Regions from separate parts of the Bradyrhizobium brasilense genome, predicted to be linked through region 2. Evidence: predicted binding sites of a transcription regulator. Region 2 holds the regulator's gene; the other holds the start of a gene.
What was found. Region 2 encodes LexA, which represses DNA repair genes until DNA is damaged. Its sites were predicted from a motif close to TGTTCNNNNTGTGTTCNG; they were not measured.
Positions count from the first base shown of each region.

Region 1 (14,532 bases), 310 kb from region 2:
CGCAGGCCATCATCTCGGGTGTGTTCTCGCTGACCCAGCAATCGATCCAGCTCGGCTTCCTGCCGCGCATGCACATCGAGCACACCACGAGCGATGCCATCGGGCAGATCTACGTGCCGCTGGTGAACTGGATGCTTGCGGCGGGGACACTCGGCGCGGTGCTCGCCTTCGGCACCTCGGACGCGCTCGCCGGCGCCTACGGCATCGCAGTGTCGCTGTTGATGGCGATCACCACGCTGCTTGCAGCGCTGGTCGCGATCCAGTGGGGCTATTCGCCGATCATCGTGATCGCGGTGAACGGCTTCTTCTTCATCATCGACGCGATCTTCTTTGCGGCGAACTCGACCAAGCTGTTCGAAGGCGGCTGGTTCCCGCTGCTGCTCGCCGCTGCGGTGGCCTTCCTGATGCTGACTTGGCGCGGCGGCGTGAAACTGGTCGAGACGGCGCGCAGCAAGCTGCGTCAGCCGGAAGAAGATCTGATCGAGACCGCGGTCAACAAGTGCCACAGCCGGCTGCCGGGCACCGCCATATTCCTCGCCTCCGCCCCTAACGGCGTGCCGCTCGCCTTGACCCAGTTCGTCAAGCACAACCACGTGCTGCACCAGCGCGTGCTGCTGGTCACCGTCCAGATCGAGGAATCTCCGCGCATCTCGGACGAGGATCGCGTTGTGGTTCACGACGTCACCCCCGGCATCATCCGCGTCATCCTGCGTTACGGCTTCATGCAATATCCGACCGTTTACGAAGGGCTGAAGCTCGCCTGCCGCCAAGGCAAACTGCCCGGTCTCCGTCTGACCGATGTGACCTACTACATCGGCCGCGAGACCATCATCCCGCGCGAGGACATTCCGGGCATGTGGGTATGGCGGGAATCGCTATTCGCGTTCCTGCAGCGCAACGCCGAACGGTCGGCGGCGTTCTTCGGCGTGCCGACCGGACAGGTCGTGGAATTCGGGACGGAGATCGAGATCTAGTCCCACAGCCCGGATGCGGACATGTCAGACGATCCGCCTCTTCAGCTGAAGCCGCGGCTGGCGATTTCGATCGATCAGGCTCAGGCGATCATCGATCGGGTTGCGCCAGGCGCGCGCGTGGCAGGCATCACCGAGCTACGCGGCGGCGAGATCAGCACGATCCTCGAGATCACGCGGGCGGACGCGCCAAGCTGCATCCTCAAGGTCTACCCCGCCCAGCTGCAATGGAAGATGGCGAAGGAGGTCTATGTCCTCGGTCTTCTGCGCGACGCCGGCATTGCCATTCCCCGCATCCTCATAGCCGACGACAGCCGCGCGCTGATCGACTTCAATTTTGTGCTGATGAGCAAGCTCGACGGCGTCGTGCTCGGCGATCGCGAGGCGGCACTGACGGATCAGGAGCTGTTTTCGATCTACGCCGCCATGGGCTCAGCGCTCCGCCATATCAATGGCATCAAGCTCGACAGCTTCGGCTATATCGGTCCGCACGGCGTCTGGACGTCGCACCCGACCAACCACGCCTATATGTCCGCGCAGTTCGAGCGGAAGCTGACCGAGTTTTGCACGCGCGGCGGGGAGGAAGCGCTGGCCGCGCGGCTGCGGGCCAGCATCCTGGCGCGGAGCGTCCTGCTCGACGCGGCCGCCACGCCCCGCCTCTGCCACTATGACTTCCACGCCGGCAACGTGCTGGTGACACCGGAGGGGCAGCCGCGTCTCACCGGCATCGTCGATTTCGAGAATGCCACCGCCGGCGATCCGCTGATGGACATCGCCAAGGCGCTCTATTACTTCACGCCGAGGGACGCGCCGAAGCGCGACGGATTGCTCGCGGGCCACGGCACAAGCGAGCGGCCGGACTGGGAGGCCACGATCGCGCTCTACCGGCTGGCCTCGACGCTCGAGCTCTGGTGCTGGTTCGCGCAGATCGGCCGGATGGACGCCCTTCCCGGGCTCACGCGCGAACTGGAAAGCGCCATCTAGGCCGCGCCCCCACAAACACAGAGCCTGCGGTGCTCCCGACGGCGGCCTCGTCGGCGCCCGCGGGCACAATTCATTCGGGCAATCCCGCCTTCCGAAGCCCCTCGATCAACAGCTGTGCGTTTGGGTACCCGCCCCTGGCGATCATTGCGGATATTGTAAAGGCGGGATCGAGCTGAAGCAGGAGCGCTGCCGCCTCACGCGCCTCCGCGTCGCGTCCGAGATGAGCGAACGCGGACGCGAGACAACGGTAAGCCAGCGAATAGGAGGCGTTCTGGCGCCGGCATTTGTTGGCTGCGGCAATGGCCTCGTCAAAGCGGCGAAGCTCGATGAAGGCCATCCCCATCCCAACAAACGTGATGGGTAGCCGCGGGTCTAACGGGCTCAGGCGGATGGCGCGTTCAAAACTCCGGACCGCTTCATCCGGAAGCCCGGCAACTCTGTAGACGCTGCCTCTGGCGGTCCATGCGCGATATGAATTCGGATTGAGAGCGACCGCCCGGTCGGCCAATTCGATCTCACTCTCGCAATCGCCAACCATGTACGCCGAGGTGAGGGAAACCCAGGCTAATGTTTCCGCATCACCATCGTCGATGCTCAATGCCAGGCGAAGCAGCCGAACCGCTTCCTTGCGGTCAGATTGAGGATCGACGGCATGCCCCCAAAGGATGTTCTGCATGTGCGCGAGACCTGCCAGAGCGGCGACAAAGCCGAACCGGGGGTCAAGCTCCAAAGCACGATGCGCCAGCCTGATCGCCTCGGCCAACCCGTCGGCGGTCATCAGGTAATGCTGCTGCATGGCGCGGAGATAGAAATCATAGGCGGTGAGGTTCTCCGGTCGCCGTGCCGACAGGCCGATTTCGATCTGCAGCAATTTTGGTTGAATGGCCGAAACGACGGCGACGGTCACCTCGTCCTGGAGAGCGAATATGTCCGTCAGGTCGCGCTCGAACCTGTCTGCCCAGATGTGCGTTCCGGTCACCGCATCGATCAACTGCCCGGTGATGCGAACCTTCCCCGCGGCCTTGCGCACAGACCCCTCAAGGACATAGCGGACGCCGAGCCTGCGGCCGACCTCCTTGATATCGACCGCCCGGCCCTTGAAGGTAAAACTCGAATTTCGGGCGATCACGAACAGCCATTTGAAGCGCGACAGCGCCGTGATGATCTCCTCGACCATTCCGTCCGCGAAGTATTCCTGCTCGGGGTCGCCGCTCATATTCTCGAACGGCAGCACGGCGATCGACGGCTTGTCGGGGAGCGCCAGAGCTTGCGCGCTGTCGACCGGCGGCTCGATCGGGGCGCTCGCGGGATGGCCCGAATTTATCCTCAATCGCCACGCGCGCATCGGCTCAGCAATGTTCTTCAGGTTCTGCGAGCCCATGTCCTCGAACACGGCATCGACCTTGCCGCGGATTTGACGTTGCGCATCGTCCGAGATGCAGATCCCGCCGGGCTCCGCGATCCCTTCAAGGCGGGCGGCGATATTGACGCCGTCTCCAAAGATATCGTTTTCATCGACGATGATGTCGCCGACGTGGATGCCAATGCGGAATTCGATCCGCTTGAGTTGCGGCACCGTGGCATTTCGCTCGGCCATTGCGCGCTGGACCTCAATGGCGCAACGCACCGCATCCACGACACTGCCGAACTCGGCGAGCACGCCGTCGCCCGTGTGCTTGACGACCTTGCCACGGTGTTCGCTGATCTTGGGATCAGCGAGTCCACGCAGACACTCCCTCAGCCGGACGTGCGTCCCTTCCTCGTCCAGGCCGGTCAGCCGACTATACCCGGCCACGTCAGCCGCCAGGATAGCTGCAAGCCGCCGCTCAACGCGATGATCGGTCACAACGGCCTCCCGAAATCGGTAGATCCGCCGGACCCCATCAAAGCATAGGGCGTTGCCCTTGGGCTAGGGGCGCACGGCAGGCCCGCCGGATTTCGCGGAGCCTGTCAACGGGCGCGCCTGTTGCGCGCCCGTTGGCTGCATTCGGGCTGGGGGTTCTCCGAAACGGCGGCGCTAGCCGCCGTTGCCGTTCTCGCCGTTTTCCTCTTCAGGAATGTGCTCGACCGAGACCACGTGCTCGTCCTCGGCGGTGTCGAACACGATCACGCCCTGGGTCGAGCGGCCGGCGACGCGGATATCGGCCACCGGGCAGCGGATCAGCTGACCTTTGTCGGTGACCAGCATGATCTGGTCGGCGTCCTCGACCGGGAACGACGCCACCAGGTTGCCGTTCCGGTTGTTGACGCTCATCGCGACGATGCCTTTGCCGCCGCGGCCGGTGGTGCGGTACTCGTAGGACGAGGTCCGCTTGCCATAGCCGTTGACGGAGACGGTCAGCACCACCTGCTCGGCCGCCGACAGTTCGGCATAGCGCTCCTGCGACAGCTGGATCGCATTCGCGGTCTCCTCGCCCTCGGCCTCGACCGGCTCCTCGGTCGCGGCCTCGCCGGCCACGGCGCGGCGCATCTTCAAATAGGCCGAGCGCTCGTCCGAGGTGGTCTCGACATGGCGCAGGATCGCCAGCGAGATCAGCTTGTCGGCCTCGGGCAGCGCAATGCCGCGCACGCCCATCGAGGTGCGGCCGGTGAAGACGCGCACATCGGTGACCGGGAAACGGATGCACTGGCCGCCGGCGGCGGTCAGCAGCACGTCGTCATGCTCGGTGCAGATCTGGACGTCGACGATCGCCTCGCCTTCCCCGAGCTTCATGGCGATGATGCCGGAGCGGCGCACGTCGACGAAGTCGGACAGCTTGTTGCGGCGAACGGTACCGCCGGTCGTCGCGAACATCACGTCGAGATTGGCCCAGGAGGATTCATCCTCCGGCAGCGGCATGATCGTCGTGATGCGTTCGCCCTGTTCCAGCGGCAGGATATTGATCAGCGCCTTGCCGCGCGCGTTTGGCGCGGCCATCGGCAGCCGCCAGACCTTCTCCTTGTAGACCTGGCCGCGCGACGAGAAGAACAGCACCGGCGTGTGCGTGGACGCCACGAACAGGCGCGAGACGAAATCCTCGTCGCGGGTCTGCATCCCGGCGCGGCCCTTGCCGCCGCGGCGCTGCGCCCGGTAGGTCGACAGCGGCACGCGCTTGACGTAACCCGCATGCGACACGGTGACGACCATGTCCTCGCGCTGGATCAGGTCCTCGTCCTCGACCTCGCCTTCCTGCTCTATGATCACGGTCTTGCGCGGGGTGGCGAACTGCTGCTTCACCTCGGCCAGTTCGGTCTTGACGATGCCCTGCACGCGGGCGCGCGAGCGCAGGATGTCGAGATAGTCGGCGATCTCGGCCGCGAGCTTGTCGAGCTCTTCGGAAATCTCGTCGCGCCCGAGCGCGGTCAAGCGCTGCAGGCGAAGGTCGAGGATGGCCCTGGCCTGCTCCATCGACAGCCGCAGCGTGCCGTCCTCGTTGATGCGATGCCGGGGATCGTCGATTAGCGTGATCATCGCCTCGACGTCGCGTGCCGGCCAGTCGCGTGACATAAGGGCCTCGCGCGCGGTGTTCGGATCGGGCGAGGTCCGGATGACGCGGATGATCTCATCGATGTTGGCGACCGCGATCGCAAGGCCGACCAGGATGTGGGCGCGGTCGCGCGCCTTGCCGAGCAGGAACTTGGTCCGCCGGGTCACCACCTGCTCGCGGAACGCGACGAAGATGGTGAGCAGGTCCTTCAGATTCATCGTCTGCGGACGGCCGGAATCCAGCGCCAGCATGTTGGCCGGGAAATTGGTCTGCAGCGGTGTGAATCGGTAGAGCTGGTTCAGCACCACGTCGGGCACCGCTTCGCGCTTCAGTTCGATGACGACGCGATAGCCGTCACGATCGGACTCGTCGCGCAGGTCCCCGATGCCCTCGATCTTCTTCTCTTTGACGAGATCGGCGATACGCTCGACCATCGTCGCCTTGTTCACCTGATAGGGAATCTCGGTGATGATGATCGCTTCACGGTCCTTGCGGATGGTGTCGATCGTCACCTTGCCGCGCATCACGATCGAACCGCGGCCGAGATGGTAGGCGCTACGAATGCCCTGGCGGCCGAGGATGACGCCGCCGGTCGGGAAGTCCGGTCCGGGAATGATGTCGATCAGCTCGTCGATCGTGAGCGCCGGATTGTCGATCAGCGCCACGCAGGCGTCGACGACCTCGCCGAGATTGTGCGGCGGGATGTTGGTCGCCATGCCGACGGCGATGCCGCCGGCGCCATTGACCAGAAGGTTCGGGAACCGGGCCGGCAGAACCGACGGCTCCTTTTCGGAGTTGTCGTAGTTCGGCTGGAAATCGACCGTTTCCATGTCGATGTCAGCCAGCACGGCCAGCGCCGCCTTGGTCAGCCGCGCTTCGGTATATCGATAGGCCGCCGGCGGATCGCCGTCGACCGAACCGAAATTGCCCTGGCCGTCGATCAGCGGCACGCGCAGCGAGAAATCCTGCGCCATGCGGACCATCGCGTCGTAAATCGACTGGTCGCCATGCGGGTGATATTTACCGATCACGTCGCCGACGACGCGGGCGGATTTCACGTATTTCTTGTCCGGCGTGTGTCCCTGCTCATGCATCGAATAGAGGATGCGCCGGTGCACCGGCTTGAGCCCGTCGCGCGCATCAGGCAGCGCACGCGACACGATCACGCTCATCGCGTAATCGAGGTAGGACTTCTTCATCTCGTCGAGAATGGAAACGGGACGAATATCTGAGGGTCCCGGCGGCTCGCCGGGCTTGTGGTCGTCGTTATCGGACAAAGGGGAAATCCGGTCGGTTCTACTGGGGAATCATATAGCCCATCGGGGGCCTGATAACCACCCTTGCGCGGCTCCGGCAAGCCGTTTTTCCGTTCGTTTTTTCATGCACTTACGGGTGGAGCACCGAGGTTCCGGCTGCTTGCTCGGGAAGCGCGTGGCGAATGGCGAACAGCAATGGAAAAATCCCCTATTCGCCACCCGCCATTCGCTACTTGCCTCTCCCGTCAGTGGCCGAATACCACCGCGTGCATGATCCGCCCGGGCATGAACGTGAACAGCCCGGCAATGACTAGCGCGCCGAAGAAAATGCCGATCATCGTGAACCTGTGGCGGCGGACATCGTGGCTCCGTGCGGCCGTGACGCCGAGCGCCAGCATGGCGAGCGAGAAGATCGACAGCAGGTGGATCGGGCTCCAGGGACCGACCAGCTGGATCTGATGGATCCAAAACGAGCTTCCGGCGACCACCAGCATCAGGATCACCCAGATCCAGCCCAGGGTCCGGTGCGGCAGCGTGCCCTTGGGGGCGGCCAGCTGGATGGAGCCGAGCACGAAGGCGGCCATCGCGGCAAAGGCGTGGAGTGGGATCGCAGGCGCGGCGTCGAGCAATGGCGCGAGGCTCATGATGGCCGGCCCTCGGGTGAAGCTCGCGGCCAAGCATCAAATGCCGCAGGCCAATGTAAATATCATTTACATCGGGCTGTGTCAAAGTCCAGGGAACCCGCATCCCTTACGTCGAACCACCGACGTTCTGACAGAGAGTTACCGAGTTATCCTCATATTCCACACGAGGAAATTGCTGGTCCAGATCGCGGCGACCGTTCCGGGAAATGATCTTCACGGAACGGCGCCTGACGGAATCGACGGAAGCGCGACCGCTGCTCAGAACGGGATGTCGTCGTCCATGTCGCTGTTGCGGCTGCTGCCACCACCCGCGGCGACGGCGCGGCGCGGCGCCGAGCTGACCGGTCCGGCCGAACCGAAATCGCTGCCGCCATCATCGGAAAAGCTGCTGCCCCCACCGCCACGCCCGTCGAGCATGGTGAGGTTGGAGTTGAAGCCCTGCAGCACGACTTCGGTCGAGTACTTCTCGACGCCGCTCTGGTCGGTCCATTTGCGGGTCTGCAACTGACCCTCAATGTACACCTTGGCGCCCTTCTTCAGATACTGCTCGGCGACCTTGCAGAGGCCCTCGTTGAAGATCACGACGCGGTGCCACTCGGTCTTTTCCTTACGCTCGCCGGTGCCCTTGTCGCGCCACGTTTCCGAGGTGGCGATGGAAAGGTTTGCGATCGGACGGCCGTCCTGCGTCCGCCGGATTTCCGGATCCTTGCCGAGGTTTCCCACCAGGATCACCTTGTTCACGCTTCCTGCCATCGCATCATCTCCACTCAAAAACCGGGCGTCCGGACATTCGGCCGCCACTCTCAACCTTCGCCACTTACGTCGCAGGCGTCGTGGATGACCCTATACGCCGGTGCCGGCTCGTCGCCTTTGCCGTCGCGCGGTTATCCACGGATATCGGGATATAGCACCGGATCCGGCATCGTTCCAGTTTTGTTCGCCACAACCATCCGTAGAAGCGGCCAGTGCCGTCAGAGCGGCAGTCGATCTCGGCGCAGGCCGACGCTCGGCAGCAAGATTTAGAAAAACAACAAACAAATCAGTAGCTTGCCTTATCGATACTTCTCCCGCGAGTGTTGCATTTGGGAGACTGCGTTTGCGGTTGAATCAGCGTATAGCTCCAACCATGGCGCGGGCGCTCGCGTCTGGGATCGTGCTTCGGGACCGTTTGGAAGCCGATCGGGGTGCTGGGGGATTGATAATGAAGAAGTTTTTGCTCGGTACGGTTGCTCTGATTGCGTTTGCTGCGCCTGCCGCGGCTGCCGATCTCGCTGCGCGCCCGTACACCAAGGCACCGCCGCCCGTGGTTGCCCCGATCTATGACTGGACCGGCTTCTACATCGGCGCCAACGGCGGCTGGGGCTCGAGCCACAATTGCTGGGACCAGCTCCCGGCCGGCATCTTCCTCGCATCAGATGGTTGCCATGATGCAACCGGCGGCGTCGCCGGTGGCCAGATCGGTTATCGCTGGCAGGCTGGCGCCTGGGTGTTCGGCCTCGAAGCGCAGGGCGACTGGGCTGACCTGAAGGGCAGCAACAACAGCGCGATCTTCCCGGGCCTGTTCACCAACCAGTCCAAGATCGACGCGTTCGGCCTGTTCACCGGCCAGATCGGTTACGCCGTCAACAACGTGCTGCTCTACGCCAAGGGCGGCGCGGCGCTGACCGACAACCGCTTCAACACCTACTTCACCCCAACCGGCGTGCTGGTCGGTAGCGCCAGCGACACCCGCTGGGGCGGCACCGTCGGCGCCGGCATCGAAGTCGGCTTCGCGCCGAACTGGACCGCAGGCATCGAATACGACCACCTGTTCATGCAGGACAAGACCTACAACCTGATCGCTCCCAACGGCACGCTGAACAGCACCATCCGCGATCGCCAGGACGTCGACCTCGTCACCGTCCGCGTGAACTACAAGTGGGGTGGCCCGGTCGTCGCGCGCTACTGATCGCGCCAGGCCGATTGATCCAGACGAAAGGCCGGCCTCGCGCCGGCCTTTTTGTTTGCGCCTGTTTGTGCGCCGGCTTTTTCGTTGCGTGTGCACGCGCACCTCACCGGGGCCGTTTTCGGTGCGTTGTGGTTTCGCGGATACACACGTTCCGGCATTTCTCTGTAGAAGCACCAGCACGTCACGCGACACTGCTGTGACGCTCTCTTCAAAATCTTTGAAGGGACAACAAGAAAATGAGCAAGAAAAACGGGACTCGGACTTTGAAATCAGGAATGTTTTGCTGGGAAATCAGGAATGTTTTGCTGGCCTCGGCCGGCATGTTTGCACTGAACACTTTTGCACCGGCAATGGCCGCCGACATGGCGGCACGCGCGCCTTACGTGAAGGCTCCGCCGCCGGCCGCGATCTACAACTGGACCGGCTTCTACGTCGGTGGCTTCGGCGGCTACGCCAGCGAGAACTCCGGCACCCCGAGCATGGAAGGCGGCTTCGGCGGCGGCACCATCGGCTACAACTGGCAGGCCGGCAACATCGTGTACGGCCTCGAGGTTGACGCTGCAGGCGCTGACATCGACGCGTCGGTCTCCGCGCTCGGCGTCACCGCCCGCAGCAAGATCGACTCGCTCGGCACCGTGCGCGGCCGCTTCGGCTTCGCCGTCGACAAGGTGCTGTTCTACGGCACCGGCGGCTACGCCTGGGCCAACAACGAGGTCAGCGTCATCGCGTTCGGCGTGACCGCCTCGCAGAGCAACTTCCACTCCGGCTGGACCGTCGGCGCCGGCGTCGAGGCCTTCATCGCCCCGCAGTGGTCGATCAAGGGCGAATACCTGTATCGCAGCCTCGACAGCGAGAACTATTTCGGCGTGCCCTCCGGTACGCTCGAGCTGCACAGCGCCCAGTTCGGCGTCAACTATCACTTCGGCGGCCCGATCGTCGCCAAGTACTAAGATTGATCTGCGATCAGATCGCACCGAAAGGCCGGCCTCGCGCCGGCCTTTTTGCGTAAGAGCGTTTTCGAGCGAAGCGGATTCCGGCTCGCGCAAGGAAAACGCGTCAAAGCGGGAATCTGGAGCCCCCGTTCCGATTCCATCGGAACGGGGGAAAGGCTCTAGCGGAACCGGCGCTGCTGACGGCTGCTGCCATCAGGCAAACTATCCGTTGATGGACGCGACTCAGCACTGGAAATTGTCGGCCGTTCTTCCTACGTTCCAGCCTTCACACCCCATCGGCGCAAGGTCCCGGCATCACCGGCGATGCGCGCCCAAAAGGCGCCCAAGCATGCGCCCGGAACTGTCGCTATGGATGAAGTGCTCAAGGCGAAGCGCCAACAGAACGCCGGCTCCTCATCGCGCGCCATCACGATCCGTGGCGCGCGCGAACACAATCTGAAGAACATCGACGTCGAGATTCCCCGCGACAAGCTCGTGGTGTTCACCGGCCTGTCCGGTTCCGGCAAGTCGTCGCTCGCGTTCGACACCATCTATGCCGAGGGCCAGCGCCGCTACGTCGAATCGCTGTCGGCCTATGCGCGCCAGTTCCTCGAGATGATGCAGAAGCCGGATGTCGACCAGATCGACGGTCTGTCGCCGGCGATCTCGATCGAGCAGAAGACCACGTCGAAGAATCCGCGCTCCACCGTCGGCACCGTTACCGAGATCTACGACTACATGCGCCTGCTCTGGGCGCGCGTCGGCGTGCCCTATTCGCCGGCCACCGGCCTGCCGATCGAGAGCCAGATCGTCTCGCAGATGGTCGACCGCGTGCTGGCGCTGCCGGAAGGCACCCGCCTCTACCTGCTGGCGCCGGTCGTGCGCGGCCGCAAGGGCGAGTACAAGAAGGAGCTCGCCGAGTATCTCAAGAAGGGCTTTCAGCGCGTCAAGATCGACGGCACCTTCTACGAACTGTCCGAAGCGCCCGCGCTCGACAAGAAATTCCCGCACGACATCGACGTCGTGGTCGACCGTATCGTGGTGCGTCCCGACCTCGCCCAGCGCCTCGCGGAAAGCTTTGAGACCGCGCTGAAGCTCGCCGAGGGCCTCGCCGTGATTGAATATGCCGACGCGCCGGCGGCGGCCGCCCAGGACGACAAGAAAGAGGACAAGAAGAAAACCGCCAAGATCCACGACAAGAGCGGGCCCGAGCGCATCCTGTTCTCGGAGAAGTTCGCCTGCCCGGTCTCCGGGTTCACGATCCCCGAGATCGAGCCGCGCCTGTTCTCGTTCAACAACCCCTATGGCGCCTGTCCGGCCTGCGGCGGCCTGGGCGTCGAGCAGCATATCGACGAAGACCTGGTCATCCCCGACAAGGAGCTGACCTTGCGCAAGGGCGCGATCGCGCCCTGGGCGAAATCGTCCTCGCCCTACTACATCCAGACCCTGACCGCGCTCGGCAAGCACTACAAGTTCACGCTCGACACCAAGTGGAAGGACCTCACCAAGAAGGTCCAGAACGCGCTGCTGCACGGCTCCGGCGACGACGAGATCAAGTTCTCCTATGAGGACGGCGTCCGCTCCTACGACACCAAGAAGCCGTTCGAGGGCGTCATCACCAACATCAACCGCCGCTACCGCGAAACCGAGAGCGAGTGGGCGCGCGAGGAGCTCGGCAAGTATTTCTCCGACGTGCCCTGCGAAGGCTGCAACGGCCATCGGCTGAAGCCCGAGGCGCTATGCGTCAAGATCGGCGGCAAGCATATCGGCGAGATCTCCGAGCTCTCGGTCAAGCGCGCCGGCGAATGGTTCGAGACGGTGCCGGAGGCGCTGAACGCGCAGCAGAACGAGATCGCGACGCGCATCCTGAAAGAGATCCGCGAGCGCCTGACCTTCCTGCTCGACGTCGGCCTGAACTACCTGACGCTGTCGCGCTCCTCCGGCACGCTGTCGGGCGGCGAGAGCCAGCGCATCCGCCTCGCCTCGCAGATCGGCTCGGGCCTGACCGGCGTGCTCTACGTGCTGGACGAGCCGTCGATCGGCCTGCACCAGCGCGACAATGCCCGCCTGCTCGACACGCTGAAGCGGCTGCGCGACCTCGGCAATACCGTGGTCGTGGTCGAGCATGACGAGGACGCCATCCGCCTCGCCGATTACGTGCTCGATATCGGGCCCGGCGCCGGCATGCATGGCGGCCACATCGTCGCTGAGGGCACGCCCGACCAGATCATGCGCAACCCGAAATCGCTGACCGGCAAGTATCTCACCGGCGAGTTGTCGGTGCCTGTGCCCGACCGGCGGCCGCCGAACCACCGGCGCACCATCAAGGTCGTCAACGCGCGCGGCAACAACCTCAAAAACGTCTCGGCCGAAATCCCGCTCGGCCTGTTCACCTGCGTGACCGGCGTCTCCGGCGGCGGCAAGTCGACGCTGTTGATCGACACGCTGTACCGCGCCATCGCCCGCAAGCTGAACAACGCCAGCGAGGGCGCGGCGCCGCACGACCGCATCGAGGGCCTCGAGCACATCGACAAGATCATCGACATCGACCAGTCGCCGATCGGCCGCACGCCGCGCTCCAACCCCGCGACCTATACCGGCGCCTTCACGCCGATCCGCGAATGGTTCGCCGGCCTGCCGGAAGCGAAGGCGCGCGGCTACGAGCCCGGGCGCTTCTCCTTCAACGTCAAGGGCGGCCGCTGCGAGGCCTGCCAGGGCGACGGCGTCATCAAGATCGAGATGCACTTCCTGCCGGACGTCTACGTCACCTGCGACACCTGCAAGGGCAAGCGCTACAACCGCGAGACGCTGGAGGTGCTGTTCAAGGGCAAGAGCATCGCCGACGTGCTCGACATGACGGTCGAGGAAGCCGCCGAGTTCTTCAAGGCGGTGCCGCGCGTGCGCGAAACGTTCCAGACCCTGCACCGGGTCGGCCTCGACTACATCCATGTCGGCCAGCAGGCCACCACGCTGTCCGGCGGCGAGGCGCAGCGCGTCAAGCTGGCCAAGGAGCTATCAAAGCGCGCCACCGGCCGCACGCTCTACATCCTGGACGAGCCGACCACCGGCCTGCACTTCCATGACGTCGCCAAGCTCTTAGAGGTGCTGCACGAGCTGGTCGCCCAGGGCAACACGGTGGTGGTGATCGAGCACAATCTCGAAGTGATCAAGACCGCCGACTGGGTCATCGACCTCGGCCCCGAAGGCGGCGACGGCGGCGGCGAGATCGTCGCCTGGGGCCCGCCCGAGGACATCGTGAAAGCGCCGCGCAGCTACACCGGCAAGTTTTTGGCGCCGGTGCTGAAGAAGGCGAACAGCAAGCCAAGGAAGAGCTCAGCGAGCGAGGCGGCGGAGTAGCGGCATCGCTCGTCGGTGCGAGTTACCGCAACATGCAAGTAGGATGGGTGGAGCAAAGCGAAACCCATCAACTCACCCCGCGGCCCCGAATGATGGGTATCGCTTCGCTCCACCCATCCTACGGATTGCTGCGATAGGTAGCGATCCTGCCAGACATTTGCCCAGGCATCCCGGACCGTCGCGCGTCTGTCGCCATAGGCGTATCCACGGGTATCTCGATGGATTCAGCGCCTGCCGCGATCGCCCGCCGATAGGCCTCGTCCGCGTCTTGAACATAGACGTAGAGAAAGGCCGGCATCGCCTCGCGCACGCCTCCGCCGTCGCTGATCAGGATGATCGAGTCTCCGATCCGGATTTCCGTCGGCGCTCCGGAGCGGACATCGCCCTGCGCATCGAAAACGTCTCGAAGAAATCTGGCCAAGCCGGTGAGGTCGCGCGTGACAATCCGCGGTATGACGGAAGGCCAGCCTGCGGGCTTGAATTGGGTCATGTGCCTGACTTAGTAGCCCGCATGAGCGGAGCGATATGCGGGGTCTATCAGCCGAACAAGTTGACCGCTCCCGCATGTCGCTTCGCTCATGCGGGCTACGGCAGGCCTCAACTGCGCACTACACCGCCCAATAGTTCGGGTGCGTATACGATTGCGAGCGGTCGCCCCAGTCGAACTCGTCGCCGTCGAACTCCGACGGCCCTGCGCGCAGATCCTCCAGCGTCACCTCGGCCTCGAAGGCCTGGCGCACAGGATCGAAGCGCAGCGCGGTCCATTTGACGGGATAGTGGTGGTGGGTACTCAGCACGCCGCCGGTCTTGATGATGGCGTAGGCCACCGTTCCGCTCACCTTGTCGAGCATCAGCCGCTCGATCGACCCAAGTTTCGTCCCGTCGCGCCCGAAGACGCAGACGTGTTCGACTCGGTCACTGGGCACCAAGGTATGATGCATAGCATCCTCCCTGTTTCCTGGTGTTTGCCTGA
Region 1 covers NZ_CP121669.1:4,824,818-4,839,349, forward strand. Annotated here, with positions in the region: gene QA635_RS22725 (potassium transporter Kup) at 1-974, shown strand, start outside; gene QA635_RS22730 (phosphotransferase family protein) at 996-1,955, shown strand; gene QA635_RS22735 (adenylate/guanylate cyclase domain-containing protein) at 2,026-3,801, opposite strand; gene gyrA (DNA gyrase subunit A) at 3,973-6,699, opposite strand; gene QA635_RS22745 (DUF2306 domain-containing protein) at 6,924-7,322, opposite strand; gene QA635_RS22750 (single-stranded DNA-binding protein) at 7,581-8,075, opposite strand; gene QA635_RS22755 (outer membrane protein) at 8,524-9,270, shown strand; gene QA635_RS22760 (outer membrane protein) at 9,561-10,220, shown strand; gene uvrA (excinuclease ABC subunit UvrA) at 10,572-13,559, shown strand; gene QA635_RS22770 (VOC family protein) at 13,678-14,049, opposite strand; gene QA635_RS22775 (PRC-barrel domain-containing protein) at 14,168-14,500, opposite strand.
Region 1: QA635_RS22750 (single-stranded DNA-binding protein) is a predicted target of LexA. The motif match lies at 8,246-8,263, and genes of this name have one in related genera.

Region 2 (14,532 bases):
TGAACCGCACGGCGCTGCGCCGCATGGCGGTGCTGCGGCCGCTCAAGGTGGTGATCGAGAATTATCCGGAAGGGCAGGTCGAGGAGATCGAGGCGATCAACCATCCCGACAATCCGGAAGCCGGCACCCGCAAGATCGCGTTCGGCCGCGAGCTCTATATCGAGCGCGACGACTTCATGGAGAGTCCGCCGAAGAAATTCTACCGCCTCTCGCCCGGCAACGAGGTGCGGCTGCGCTACGCCTACTTCATCAAGTGCACCGGCGTGGTGAAGAACGACGCCGGCGAGATCGTCGAACTCCGCGCGACCTACGATCCCTTAACCAAGGGTGGCAACGCGCCCGACGGCCGCAAGGTCAAGGCGACGATGCACTGGTTGCCGGCGGCGCAGTCGAAGCCGGCGGAGATCCGCATCTACAACCAGCTGTTCGCCAATCCGAGCCCGAACGCGGCCGATTTCGCCGCCGACCTCAATCCGCAGTCGCTCGAAGTGCTGAAGGATGCGCGCGTCGAGCCGGCGATCGCCGAGAGCAATTCACCCGATCCGGTGCAATTCGAGCGGCAGGGCTATTTCGTGCGCGACGCGGATTCGACGCCGGACCAGCTGGTGTTCAACCGCACCATCGGCCTGCGCGACACCTTCGCCAAGGAAGTCGGCGGCAAGGGCTAGCCGAGAGGAAGCGCGTCCCGCGCGGACAAGCGGACGGGGGGATCGATGCCTGACGAATCCGACGAGATCGCCTCCGCCATCATCGCCAGATGGTCGGCGGGTTTCAGCAGGCTCGATGCAAATGCGTTAAGCGCGCTCTATTCGAAGAGCGCGTTCTTCTTCGGCTCGAACCCGACGCTGTATCGCGGCCGCGACGGCGTCAAAGCCTACTTTGACGGTCTGCCGCGCTGGCACGCGCCGCGCGTTCAGTTCAGCGATGTCAGGGCAGAGCGGGTCAACGCCGATCTCGTCAACATGGCGGGCATCGCGTCATTCTTCCTCGACGGCGATGCGCCCTCGCTCGCCGTCAAGATCACCTGGGTGATCGCGCACGAGGACGGCGACTGGAAGATCGTCTGCCACCACGTCTCGTCGCAGACGCCGCTGATCTAGGCCTGGCGCTGGAGCTGACACAAAAAGTCGAGGGCCGGCGGGCCCTCGTAGTCAGGGAGGGTGCGCGGGGCCGGGCGCCTCGCGGCTGCACCCAACTCGCAGGCTATCCGGATCGCGCTGCATTGCGAGGAGGGACCAAGGTCGTAGGCTGCGGAGCGCGGCTTCCGGGCGCCCGGACGGCAGCATGGTCGTCGGCTCGCGGATAAGCAGCGGCAACACATCGCAGGTCGGATAGATGCTTTTTTGTCCGCGCCGCACCATATCTTCGGAAGAAGGAGGTGAGGATCATGCGCATTCAACACTGGCAGGATGCTGCCAGCCTGTTGGTAGGCGCCTGGCTGGTCGCATCGCCGTTTGCACTGGGCTTCTCCGGGGCAGCTCTCTGGATCTCCATCGCGCTCGGATTGGGCGTCGTGCTGTTCGCCCTGGAGGCATTCATCATTCCGTCCTATCTGGAGGAATGGGGCGAGATGCTGATGGGGTTGGCTCTGGTGGTCGCACCCTGGACGTTCAACTACCAGCAGGGATCGGTCACGACGAGCAGCGTGCTCGCCGGGGTCGCGGTGATCGTGCTCGCGTGCTGGGAGCTGACGATGGATCGTGATTTCGCCACCTGGTGGCACGATCGCTGGCATCACCGAGCTGGCTGAGAGGAAGCTGACTGAGACGTTGGCCTGACCGCCAACCAAAGGCGGCCGGAGCGGGGATTTGCGTGGCGCGGGATCCCCTCTGCCGCCCGATGCAGGTTCTACCGAGACATCACGCCAGAGACGGCGGGTACGGGACGATTCAGAAGCGTCGTCCCGCACTCGCTGGACGGCGGCCATGGCGCCTGCAGGGTGAGAGCGTTTTCGGGCGACGTGGATACCGGTTCGCGTAAGGAAAACGCGTCAAAACAAGATTCCAGGGGCCCGTTCCGATCCCATCGGAACGGGGTCTAGTCGCCCGTCAGCAAGGTGACTCCGTCACGATGCGGCTTTCGCCTCGATCTGCTCCCAAATTCTGGTCTTGCGTGTCTCGGGCATGATGAAGACGGCGATCACGAAGCACACCGCGGGAACGACAATCGGGTAGATCAGCGCATAGCCGATGCTGCCGGTCGCCGCGAAGGCGGCTGATGTGATGAACGGCACCAATCCGCCGCCCCAACCATTGCCGATATGATACGGCACCGAGACCGAGGTGTACCTGATCCTGGCCGGGAAAAACTCCGCCAGGAACGCGCCGACCGGCCCATACACCATCCCGACGTAACAGACGAGGATGAAGATGATGAAGACGGCGACCGGATAGTTGATGTGTCCCGGCTGCGTGACCATGCCGAGCCACAGATACAGCGGATAGTAGGTGATCGCGGCAAGCAGCATTCCTCCGAGGATCACGGACTTGCGGCCGATCTGATCCGACAGCCAACCAAAGAAGATCAGGCTCGGCGTTGCGATCAACAATGCGGCTCCCACGATGTAGGCCGAGGTAACCGCATCGACCTTGGAGACCTGCTGCAGGAAGTACAGTGCCCAGAATTGACCACTGTACCAGACCACGCCCTGTCCAATCAGGACGACGATAGCGATCAGGATGTACTTGATGTTGGCGCTGAGGAAAGCTTCCCGCCAGGGATTCCTGGTCATCTGTCCGCGCGCCTTGATCTCCTGGAAAATCGGCGTCTCCTGGAGTTGGAGGCGGATGTAGATGGCGATGGCCACCAGCAGGAACGAGACCAGGAACGGTACGCGCCACGCCCATTCGTCAAAGGCCTGATTGCCGGCCCAGGTTCGGGTCAGAACGATTACGGCCAGCGACACCACGATCCCGAGCGTCGGCGAGGTTTGTAGCCAGCCCGTGTAGTAGCCGCGGTGGTCATCCGGAACATGCTCGGCGACGTAGGTGATGGCGCCGCCATATTCGCCGCCCAGGCAGAGACCCTGGATCATCCGCAAGCCGAACAGAACGAATGCGGCCGTCAGGCCGATCGATTCATAGGTTGGGATGAGTCCGATCGCGCCCGTTCCCAGGCCCATTCCGCTCAAGGTAACAAGGAATGTATATTTGCGGCCGACCCGATCGCCCATCCATCCGAACAGGAAGGCCCCCAGCGGGCGGATCAGGAATCCCGCAGTGAACAGCGCGATCGTGCTCAGCAGGGCTGCGACGGGGTGGGATTGCTCAAAGAACTTGACCGACAGAACTGCGGCCAGGCTGCCAAAAATATAAAAGTCGTACCATTCAATGATGTTTCCCACTGACGCAGCGACAATCACGCGGCGAAAATCGCTTGGTACTTGAATTGCCATGTGCTGCTCCTCTCAAAAGCAAACGCTACTCCTCGCGTTTTTCAGCGATCTATCCGCTCGCGGAGTGCGCGTGGTGCGCGGCGTTACAGGCGAGATTTGCGCGTTCGTCCGCAACGCCTGATCTCAGGGGAGTTGTGGCCACCTGAGAGGAGCTCCAGCGGCCTTCAAGTGCCGCGAGCCGTCACTGCCTCATCCCCGTCTCTTTGGGAGTGGAGGCATCGGAACAGTCTATTCCTAATGTGATCGGTATCTTAGTGAGACTTTCGGCTCGATCGATTTGACGCAGGCGGCAGCCGTGGCCCGGCGCGAGCTAGGCAAGGCGCAGGACGATCCAGGTACCCGAGCGTTGCCGGTCCGTATTCTGCATCCGTTCCGCTAGTCGGGTGACGGGGCCATCCGCTAGCCTGCCGCCCGGCAGGGATCGCAAGCGGAATGGCGGAGCAGGGCACGACGCCGGGCGGCAAACGCGGCTACGCGGGGACGTGGCCGCCGCGCACGGCTGCGCCGGTCGGCGGCTTTCTCCCGGCGCGCGCCGGCATCTGGAAGCCTCTCGTCGAGACATTGCGGCAATGGGCGCGCGCCGAGGCCGGCGCTGGCCGCCTGTTGCCCTGGGTGCCGGTGGCGTTCGGCACCGGCATCGCGTTCTATTTCGCGGCCGAACACGAGCCGGTGCTGTCGGTCGCGGCCACCGTCGCAATCCTGCTCTGCCTGCTGGCGCTGCTGCTGCGGCGGCGCAGCGTGTTTCCCGTCATCGTGATGCTGGCCGCGGTCGCCGCGGGCTTTGCGACGGCGACCTGGAAGACGGCGCGCGTCGCTCACACGGTGCTGGCGCGGCCGATGTTCTCGGTGGCGCTGACCGGCTTCGTCGAGACGCGCGACATCCGCGAGAAGACCGATCGTTTCGTGCTGCGCGTGGTTTCGATGGAGAGCCCGCGCGACATGACGAAGCTCGATCGGGTCCGGCTCTCGGTGAAGAAGGGCACCGCGCCCGACGTCGGCAGCTTCGTTGAGTTGAAGGCGCGGCTGATGCCGCCGCTCGGGCCACAGCGCCCGGGCTCCTATGATTTCGGCCGTGACCTCTATTTCCAGGGCATCGGCGCCTCCGGCTTCGTGATGGGCGCGGTCAAGACCAGGGAGCCGCCTGCGACCGGCGGCTTTGCGCTGCGCTACGCCGCCTTCATGCAGGGCCTGCGCGACGCCATCGACGCGCGGATCCGCACCACGCTCGACGGCGACCAGCGCGCGATCGCAACCGCGCTGCTCACCGGCCGGCGCGACGCGATCTCGACGCCGGTCAACGATGCGATGTTCATCTCGGGGCTCGGCCATGTGCTGTCGATCTCTGGCTACCACATGGCCGTGGTCGCCGGCGTCGTGTTCTTCGCGGTGCGCGCGCTGCTCGCGCTGTTTCCGGCGCTGACGGCGGGGCATCCGATCAAGAAATGGGCCGCGGCGGCCGCGCTGGTCGCCGCGGCGTTCTATCTGTTGCTGTCGGGCGCGGAGGTCGCGACGCAACGGTCGTTCTTCATGACCGCCGTGGTGCTGCTCGCCGTGATCGTCGACCGCCGCGCGATCACCTTCCGGACGCTGGCGGTGGCAGCGCTGATCGTGCTCGCGATCGCGCCGGAGGCGCTGGTGCATCCCAGTTTCCAGATGTCGTTCGCGGCGACGCTCGGGCTGGTGGCGCTGGTGCAGATCGGACTGCCGAACCTGCTGGCGTCGCCCGACCATTCGCCGACCGCGCGCGTCGCGCTGTGGGGCGGGCGCGAGCTCACGATGCTGATGCTGGCCTCGCTGGTGGCGGGGCTGGCGACGACGCCCTATGCCGCATTCCATTTCCACCGCGTGACGCCCTACGGGCTGCTCGCCAACCTCGCGGCGATGCCGGTGGTCTCGGCGGTCGTGATGCCGGCCGGCCTGCTGGGGCTCGTCGCCATGCCGTTCGGCTTCGACGGCGTGTTCTGGGCGATCATGGGTCTTGGCATCGACTGGATGATCCTGGTGACGCAATGGGTCGCCGCACTGCCGGGCGCGGTCGGCCGCATGGCGGCGTTCGGCATCGGGCCGCTGATCGCAGCGAGCGCCGGCATCATCCTGCTCGGGCTGCTGCGCACGCCGCTGCGCTGGTCAGGCGCGGTGCTGCTGCTGGTGGCCTCGGTCTGGGCGCTCAGGGTGCCGCAGCCGGACGTGCTGATCTCGGGCGACGGCCGCAATGTCGCGGTGCGTGGCGGTGATGGACGGCTGCATCTGATGCACAGCGCCAAGGATGCATTTTTGGTCAAGGAGTGGCTGGCGGCGGACGCCGACGCGCGCACCGCCACCGATGCGTCGCTCGGCGAGGGCGTCTCCTGCGATGCCGGCGGCTGCGTGACCCAGGGACCCGGCGGCGCCTTCGTCGCGCTGGCGACCCGGCCGGAGGCCCTGGTGGACGACTGCGAGCGCGCAGGCCTGATCGTGACGACGCGGCCGGCGCCGCAGGGCTGCGCGGCATCGGTGATCGATGCCGAGCGGCTGCGCCGCCACGGCGCGCTGGTGCTGCGACGGAGCAGGGACGGCTACGCCGTCGATGCAGTCAAGCCCGGCGGGATCGACCGGCCGTGGTCGCCGGCGGTTCCCGGCGACGGCGAGAGCGAGACGACGCTGCGCGCGCCTGCCGCCGCGCCGCGGCCCGCGGTGGATGCGACGCCGGCCGAGACCGATCTGCAGGGCGATGATTAGCCGTGGTCCGGCGAGGGCGCGCTCGGCAGCTCGAACAGGCCGAGATGGTATTCGTCGGAATCGGGGCCGGCGTCGGGCTTCTTGACGAGAGTGAAGGAAGCCTCGGGAAATTGCTCCCAGACTTTCAGGTCGTCGGCCGTTACCGTCAGCCAACCGAACCGGAACATGTAGCGGCCCGGTTCCGTGACGCGTCCAGCCTTTTGCCATGTGACCTTATCGACCACCGCGCACGTCCTCCGTGCCCGATGATGCGCCAAGGTGCCGGCCGACGCAAATCTCCTTCTGCGCCCCGGAAGCGGGAGTCCGGGGTCGCCCGAAATTGCTTAGGTCATCCGCCGCCGAATAGCTCATTCCGCGGCGACGATGCGCTCAACCCAAAAACAGCGTTGCGAATGCGGAGGGCCGCCGCTCCACAACCTTCGGCTTCTGCTCGACCGGCGGATGCAGCGCCGGCAATTGCAGCACGCTAACGCGCTGTCCCTCGACCAGCTGGGTCACCAGCACATGGCTGCCGTCGGGGAATTCGACCGCGTCATGATGCCGATCAGGCACGTCGGGCTCGACTTCGTTGAACACGCCGACGCGATAGTTCAGCGTCTTGGTCCAGATCCAGCGGCTGTCGTAGCGAACGTTCTCGGCGAAAGCGAGCTCGGTGCCCGGCAGCATGCAGACCGCGACAGTGGGGTCATTCTCCGAAGCAAAGCCGCGGGTCGACGTGCCGCGGAACGTCGTCGTGATCAGCGTCTCTCCGACAATGGCGGGGCGCGATGCCACGGCGTGCAGACTATAGTCACACATCGGATGGCTCCTCATTTCGAGGTAGCGACCCGTGCCTCTCCTTGAGGCATTAGGGCCTCTACCAGAGTGGACGATAGCGAACGAGCGTCTGCTCGTTTCTGGGCGATTGTACGACTGGTCCGAGATCGCTCCGATCACAAACACGCGACGCTGCGGAGAGGTATCGGAGCGCATCGGGCAAGCCGTACGCTACACTATCATGCAAGGAACGATCCGACGTGTTGCTCGTTCCCGGCCGCCGCAAGTATTTGCAATTCAGTATTTGCGATAAAGGCCGATCAGCTTGCCCTGGATGCGGACCCGGTTCGGCGGCAGGATGCGCACTTCATAGGCGGTGTTGGCCGGCTCGAGCGCGATCGATGCGCCGCGGCGGCGGAAGCGCTTCAGGGTGGCTTCCTCCTCGTCGATCAGCGCCACCACGATGTCGCCGGTATTGGCGACGTCGTTGCGCTGGATCAGCGCCATGTCGCCGTCGAGGATGCCGGCATCGACCATCGAGTCGCCGCGCACCTCGAGCGCGTAGTGCTCGCCGGCGCCGAGCATGTCGGGCGGCACGCTGATGGTGTGGCTGCGGGTCTGCAGCGCCTCGATCGGCGTACCGGCGGCGATCCGGCCCATCACGGGGACCGCGACCGGACGGTTGCCGTCGTCCTCGGCAATCGGCGGCGTGCTGGCGCGCCGGCCGAGGGTGCCTTCGATGACGCTGGGCGTGAAGCCGCGGCGACCGTTGCCGCCGCCGGCCGAGAGTTCGGGCAGCTTGATGACCTCGATGGCGCGGGCGCGGTTCGGCAGGCGGCGGATGAAGCCGCGCTCCTCCAGCGCAGTGATCAGGCGGTGGATACCGGACTTCGAGCGCAGGTCGAGCGCATCCTTCATCTCGTCGAAGGAGGGCGGTACGCCGGCCTCTTTCAGACGTTCATTGATGAAACGCAGTAGTTCGTACTGTTTGCGCGTGAGCATCTCGAGTATTCCCCCGGTTGATAGCGTCGTTCGATTCCGAGACTCTTCTGGTGGGGCCTGCAGGCCGGGCCTGACCTCAGGAGCATGTGCTCAATGCACCTGCTTCCACGCGGCTTCCCGAATGTAGGCACCAGTACTCGAAACAAATCATGAACGGACACTATATGTTCGATATGTGTTCCGCAACCACTTAATTTCCGGTGAACGTGTCGGGCAACGCACAATCGGCGGGGCGCGAAAACCCTATTCGGGCAGTGTCAGGATCTCGCATTCGCTGCCTTTGACGGCCGCCGCCGCGAACGGCGGGCGCACGAGAAGTGCCCGTGCCGCAGCGAGATTCCCGAGCAGCGACGAGTCCTGCTGCGTCACCGGTGTTGCGATCAGCGTGCCGTCCTCGCGCGCTTCGAGGCGCGCACGCAGATAGTCCTCGCGCTGGTCGTTGGCGGCGAGGTCGCGGCCGAGCAGGGCGCTAGCACGGCGATGATGAATCACTTTCCGGCCGCTCAGCGCCCGAATCAACGGCACCAGGAACAGGAAGGCGCAGACATAGGACGACACCGGATTGCCGGGCAGGCCGATCACCCGCATCGCGCCGAGCCGGCCATGCATCATCGGCTTGCCGGGCCGCATCGCAATCCGCCAGAACGTCATGTCGACGCCCTCGGCTTCCAGCGACCGCTTGACGAGATCGTGGTCGCCGACCGAGGCGCCGCCTGTCGTGATCAGGACATCGGCACCGGCCTCGCGCGCCCGGCGGATGCCCGCCGTGGTCGCCTCCACCGTGTCGGCGGCAACGCCGAGGTCGACGGTCTCGGCGCCCTCGGCGTGCGCCAGCGCCCGCAGCGCGTAGCCGTTGGAATAGACGATCTGGCCGGGGCCGGGCTGCGAGCCCGGCATCACCAGCTCGTCGCCGGTCGCCAGCACCGCGACCTTCGGGCGGCGGCGCACCGCAAGTTCCGGATAGTTCATGGCGGCCGCCAGCGACAGCGCGCGGTCGGACAGGCGGCTGCCGCCGGCGAGCAGCACCTCGCCCGCACGGAAGTCGACCCCGGCCTGGCGGATGTGCCGCCCGACGCTGGCGGCCTCCGAGATCGTGATGTGGTCGCCGTCGACGGCGGTGTCTTCCTGGATGATCACGGCGTCGGCGCCATTGGGGATCACGCCGCCGGTGAAGATCCGCACCGCCTCGCCGGCGCCGACCGTCCGCTCGAACGGCCGGCCGGCGGCGACTTCGCCGATCACCTTGAGCCGGGCCTTTAGATCAGCCGCATCGGCGGCGCGCACCGCATAGCCGTCCATCGCCGACATCGGCTGCGGCGGCTGGGTGCGGAGCGCCGCGAGGTCGTGCGCAAGCGTGCGGTGGTAGGCGGCATCGAGCGCGATCATCTCCTCCGGCAGCGGTTCGGCGCCGGCGAGGACGGCGGACAGGGCATCGGCAACCGGCATCAGGGCCACGCTCAGAGCTCCTCAATTCCTAATGTTCAAATTCCAAGTGCGGTCAAAGCCCTTGCCACGTCATCCGTCGACGTCACGTGGATAGCATGAAGGCCGCGCGCCCGCGCACCTTCGATATTGGCGGCCAGGTCGTCGAAGAACAGGATCCGCGACGCCGGCACGCCGATGGCTTTTACCACATGATCATAGGCCTCGGCGTCGGGTTTGCGGAAGCCGATGCTCGAGGACAGGAAGACGTTGCGGAAATGGCTGAGCAGCTCGGCATGGCTGACCGAGAAATGCGCGACATGGGCCGGATTGGTGTTGGAGAAGGCGTAAAGCGGCATCCGCTTGGCGGCCGCCGCGAGCAGCGGGGCGATGCCCGGCATCTCGCCGGTGAAGATCGCATTCCAGCCTTCGAGGAACTGGGCGTCCGTGATGTCGATGCCGAGCGTTTGGCGCAGGCTTTCGAAGAACGCCGCGTCGTCGATCCGGCCGATCTCGTAATGCTTGAAACTGTCGTCGACGACAAAGCGCGTGGCGAGCTCGGCGGGCGCACAGCCTGCATGCTGCGCCCAGTGCGCCATCACCTTGTCAAAGTTGATGTCGAGCACGACGCGGCCGATATCGAACAGCAACACGTCGACGGAGTTGGGAGTGAATTGCGAGGTCATTGCGTGAAACCGTGTACGAGAATTGCGGGCAGGCGGCAATGTCCTCGATTTCAGTGACGGGTGCGTGGATTGCACGTGGCGTTGCATTCATCGCGATACCGTTCCCGCGCACACCACCGTCGTCCCGGCGAAGGCCGGGACCCATAACCACCGCATTTGATCAGGAACGGGATCGTGGCCCCAGCGTCGCGCAACAATTGAGATTTGGGGTAATGGGTCCCGGCCTTGGCCGGGACGACGGCGGGTGTCGTCGCTTGTGCGTCAAACATCCGCATTCTCGCGACATGATCTGTCCGAGCCTTGCTCTTTTCACCCTATATTTTTGCTGCGGGGTTTGGCTTGCCGCGTCGGGCAACTCAGTGGCACGCGCGCGCGCTTTCAGGGTACCAAGCGACTTGATGCCTGCCGGCGGCTTGGTGCCCGCCGGCGTCGCTCTCACAGCCTGGACAGCGCCAAGCCGAGGTAACCGATCAGCGCACCGGTGCTGAGAATGATGACGACGAGCGCCTGTTCTGAGCGTGCTTGCAAGGTTTTCCGGGTCACGGCGTTGGACGCTCCGTCTTCGAGATCATGCGGTCCAACGAACAGCATCAATTTCCGTTCCGGTCCTTCCCCCGGGAACCTTCACGACCTGCCGAGTGACGCGACGGACGCGGAACAGGAACGCGGCTCGGCTGCCTATGAGGGCGGCGCGATCCCCGGAACGGGGAAAGCGCGGCACATCTCGACGCTGTTCGACCTCAGTCGCTTGACGACCGCTGCATCTCCCTTCGACCGGAGGGATTCCGCAATGAGTTCGGCGATGAGGCGCATTTCGGGCTCGCCCATGCCGCGCGTGGTCGCCGCCGGCGTCCCGAGGCGGATGCCGCTCGGCCTGAGCGGCGGCCGCGGATCGTCGGGAATGATCTGCTTGTTTGCGGTGATCCCGACGGCGTCGAGGATGTTCTCGGCCGCGCCGCCGTCCAGGCCGACGCTGGCCACCGTATCCACAACCATCATGTGATTGTCGGTTCCGCCGGTGATCAACGTCATGCCGCGTTCCATCAACGCTTCGGCCAGGACCTTCGCGTTGCGCATGACCAGTCTTGCATAGGCCTGAAAATCGGACGTCGATGCCTTCTTCAGCGTGACCGCGGTTCCGGCCACAACGTTCATGTGCGGACCTCCCTGCAGTCCCGGAAACACCGACGCGTCGATCTTGCCGGCGAACTCCCGGCGACAGAGAACGATGCCGCCGCGCGGCCCGCGAAGCGTCTTGTGCGATGTCGTCGTCATCACGTCGAAACCCGCATCGAGCGGATTGCGCAAGGCGTTGCCGGCGATCAGGCCGCCGTAATGGCTGACGTCCGCCATGGTCAGCGCACCCACCTCATCGGCGATGCTCTTGAAGGACGCATAATCCAGATCGCGCGGATAAGAGCTGTAGCCGCACAGCACCAGCTTCGGGCGGACGTGCCGGGCCATGGCGCGGAGCTCATCGAAATCGATGGCGCCGCCGTTTGACGGCTGCGTCTTGTAGCGGGCGAAGTTGAAGAGCCGCCCCATGTGCGACACCGGCGCGCCATGGGTGAGATGGCCGCCGTGTGACAGGTCCATCGCCAATATCGTATCGCCGGGCTGCAGCAGGCCGAGATACACGGCCTGGTTCATTGGCGACCCGGACAGAGGCTGAACGTTGGCATGTTCGGCGCGGAACAGCGCGCAAGCGCGCTGTCGGGCAAGGTTCTCTACCTGGTCGGTAAATTCCTGGCCGCCGTAATAGCGGCGTCCCGGATAGCCCTCGGAATACTTGTTGGTGAACACCGATCCCAGCAGCTCGAGCACCTCGGGATAGGTGTAGTTCTCCGACGGAATCAGCTCGACGCCGTCTTGCTGGCGGCGCTCTTCGCCCTCGAGCGCAAGGGCAACTTCCGAATCGTTGAGATGGAGTTCGTTGCGGAATGACGGCATGGTCCGGGCTCCCTAAGACGCTGGATCATCAGCTGAACGGGTTGCCCAGGCGAACGGCGTTGGAACCCTTCGCGCTTCACCGTGGTCAATTCCACGTAAGCTCGCCAGTCGCGCGAGGGGCGAATGAGCCTGCGAAGCTCATCGCGAGCAGAGGCTATCCAATCTCAGGCGGGCTCGCAAGGGTTGGTCGCTGGCGCCGACGCGGGCTCAGCGTTCGCCGAGATCGAGCTGCGTCAGGATGCCTTGCCGCAGCGCGAGGCGGACCAACTCGATATCGGTGCCGACGCCGAGCTTGTCCTTGATCAGGGAATGCAGGTTCGCGACCGTCTTGGGGCTGAGGTGCAGCGCCTCGGCGATCTCCTCGGTGGTGTTTTCCGCGAGCAGCATGCGCAGCACCTCGAATTCCCGCGCGGTCAGGAGGTCGGCCGCCTTGGTCTCGCCGGCAAGGTGGCTGAGCGCGAGCTCGTGGTCGATATCCGGGCTGATCGCGATCTTGCCCGACAGCGCATCCATCACGGCGTGCACCAGCGTCTCCGGCGGGCTGGTCTTGGTGACATAGCCGCTCGCGCCGGCGCGGATCGCCTGCACGGCAAAGGCCGCGTTCTGGTGCATGGTGAACACCAGGATTTTTGCGCGCCTGTCCCACTGCCGGAGGCGGCGGATGGCCTCGATGCCGCCGATGCCGGGCATCGACAGGTCCATGATGACGAGATCGGGCCCGGTCTCCTTGTAGAGGCGATAGGCCTCGACACCGTCGGAGGCTTCGGCGACGACGCTGAGGCCCGGCTGCTTCTGCAGCATCGCCCGGTAGCCTTCCCGAACGACGGCGTGGTCGTCGACCAGCATGATGGTGCGCGCCGTATGGCTCATGCCGCACGCTCCACCACCGGTGCGGCCGCTCGGCTAACCGCGACGGGAACGATGACGCGGAGCGAGGAGCCGTTGGGCTGTCCGGTCTCGAAGCTGAGCCGTCCGCCCAGCGCGGCGACCCGTTCGCGCATGCCGAGCAGGCCGAGGCCGGACCTGAGCTGGGAATCGCCTTTGGGATCGGGATCGCCGGGCTGGCCGTCATCGTCGATCGCGAGCACGATCGCGCTGTCGCCGCCGCCGGGCGCCGCCTCGCGCATCTCAAGCCGCAGCATCACGCGCGTGGCGCCGGCATGCTTGGCGGCGTTGGTGAGCGCCTCCTGCACGATGCGGTAGAGATTGGCGCTGACGGAGGCGGCAAGGCGCTCGAACGATCCCGATATAGTGATCTCGAACCGCGGCTGTCCGCGGCTGCGGCCGTTCCAGCCGGCGACCAGGCCCTCGAGGCTGGCCGCAAGTCCGAGTTCGTCGACGTCGGGCGGGCGGAGCCGGAAGAGGGCGCCGCGCAACGTCTCCATCATGTCGGTCGCTGTCCGCGCGATGCCGTCGCATTCGGCGAGCAAAGGCGGGCAATCCGCCGCCGCGGTCTGGCGCGCTGAGGCGGCGAGCGCACGGATGGCGGCCAGCGACTGCCCGAACTCGTCATGCAGCTCGCGCGCGAGGTGGCGGCGCTCCTCGTCCTGCACCAGGATCAGTTTCTGCGTCAGCGCGTTGCGGTCGGACAGCGCGGCGGCGAGGCGCTCGGCGAGCTGGTTGAAGACGTCGCCGATCGCGGACAGTTCGGCGAGATCGAACGGCGGCAGGCGCGCGGCGAGGTCGCCCGCAGCGATCCGCTCGAGCCCGTCGCGGATCTGCCGCGTCGGACGCAGTGCGCGCGCAAGCGCCGCATAGACCAAAGCGCAGAGCAGCGGCAGCGCGATCATGAACACCGCCATCAGCCGGCCGGCATCGTGCCAGGCCTCGGCGGTCGGCACCGCCGGATCGATCCAGGCCACGGCCTCGCCGATGGCGTTGCCGCGCGAAACCACTTGCCGCACCGCCTCGCGGCCGGGATCGAACAGGCGGCGATAGAGCGCCGCAAAGGCCAGCGGCGGCGCGGCCGTGTCAGTCTGCGCACCGCCGCAGAAGCGTTGGCTGATCTCGCCGCTATTGCTGCGAAAGGCGAGGCACAGTCCCGGCGTCATGACCGTAGCGGCAACGCTGTCGAGATCGGGAAAGTCGGAACGCGCATTGTTCAGCCACTGGATCTTGCTCTGCTGCAGCTCCAGCGTCTTGGCGGCGACATCGGCAACGGCCGCGATCCGCCCGCGCACCGAGCGGTCGGCCTCGATCAGGAAATAGCCGGAGATGACGGCAAAGCAGAGCGTTGAGACGATAGCCACGCGCAACGTCAGCCGCAGTTTCAGATCGCTTCCGGACCAATTCCACATTGGCGTATCCTCAAGATCGAAGGCGGGCTTCGGCGCGCGATCGCGAGCAGGGCCGTCACGCACATTAAACGGCAGAACGGAGGCGCCGAGAAGCGCTGCCATAGCCGTTCTTCGGGCGCGGACCATCGTCGTGAAATTTTCCCGGCACCGGGCGGGAGGCACTCCGCTGCGGCGCGGCGGCCAGTTGGCCCAGGATGCGACCGACCCGCCCGCCTAGCACCCGAAAGGCCCAGACCATGCGTCAATCCCGTCTTGTCTTGCACGCCCTCGCGTTGATCGGCCTTCTGGCCGGACCTTGTCCGCTGCG
Region 2 covers NZ_CP121669.1:4,519,060-4,533,591, forward strand. Annotated here, with positions in the region: gene QA635_RS21225 (glutamine--tRNA ligase/YqeY domain fusion protein) at 1-668, shown strand, start outside; gene QA635_RS21230 (YybH family protein) at 714-1,100, shown strand; gene QA635_RS21235 (SPW repeat domain-containing protein) at 1,388-1,750, shown strand; gene QA635_RS21240 (MFS transporter) at 2,066-3,394, opposite strand; gene QA635_RS21245 (ComEC/Rec2 family competence protein) at 3,827-6,112, shown strand; gene QA635_RS21250 (hypothetical protein) at 6,109-6,336, opposite strand; gene QA635_RS21255 (hypothetical protein) at 6,482-6,910, opposite strand; gene lexA (transcriptional repressor LexA) at 7,166-7,870, opposite strand; gene QA635_RS21265 (molybdopterin molybdotransferase MoeA) at 8,114-9,325, opposite strand; gene QA635_RS21270 (HAD family hydrolase) at 9,352-9,978, opposite strand; gene QA635_RS21275 (hypothetical protein) at 10,414-10,569, opposite strand; gene QA635_RS21280 (serine hydroxymethyltransferase) at 10,657-11,928, opposite strand; ZMP/ZTP riboswitch at 11,965-12,050, opposite strand; gene QA635_RS21285 (response regulator transcription factor) at 12,136-12,798, opposite strand; gene QA635_RS21290 (sensor histidine kinase) at 12,795-14,225, opposite strand; gene QA635_RS21295 (DUF3280 domain-containing protein) at 14,462-14,532, shown strand, end outside.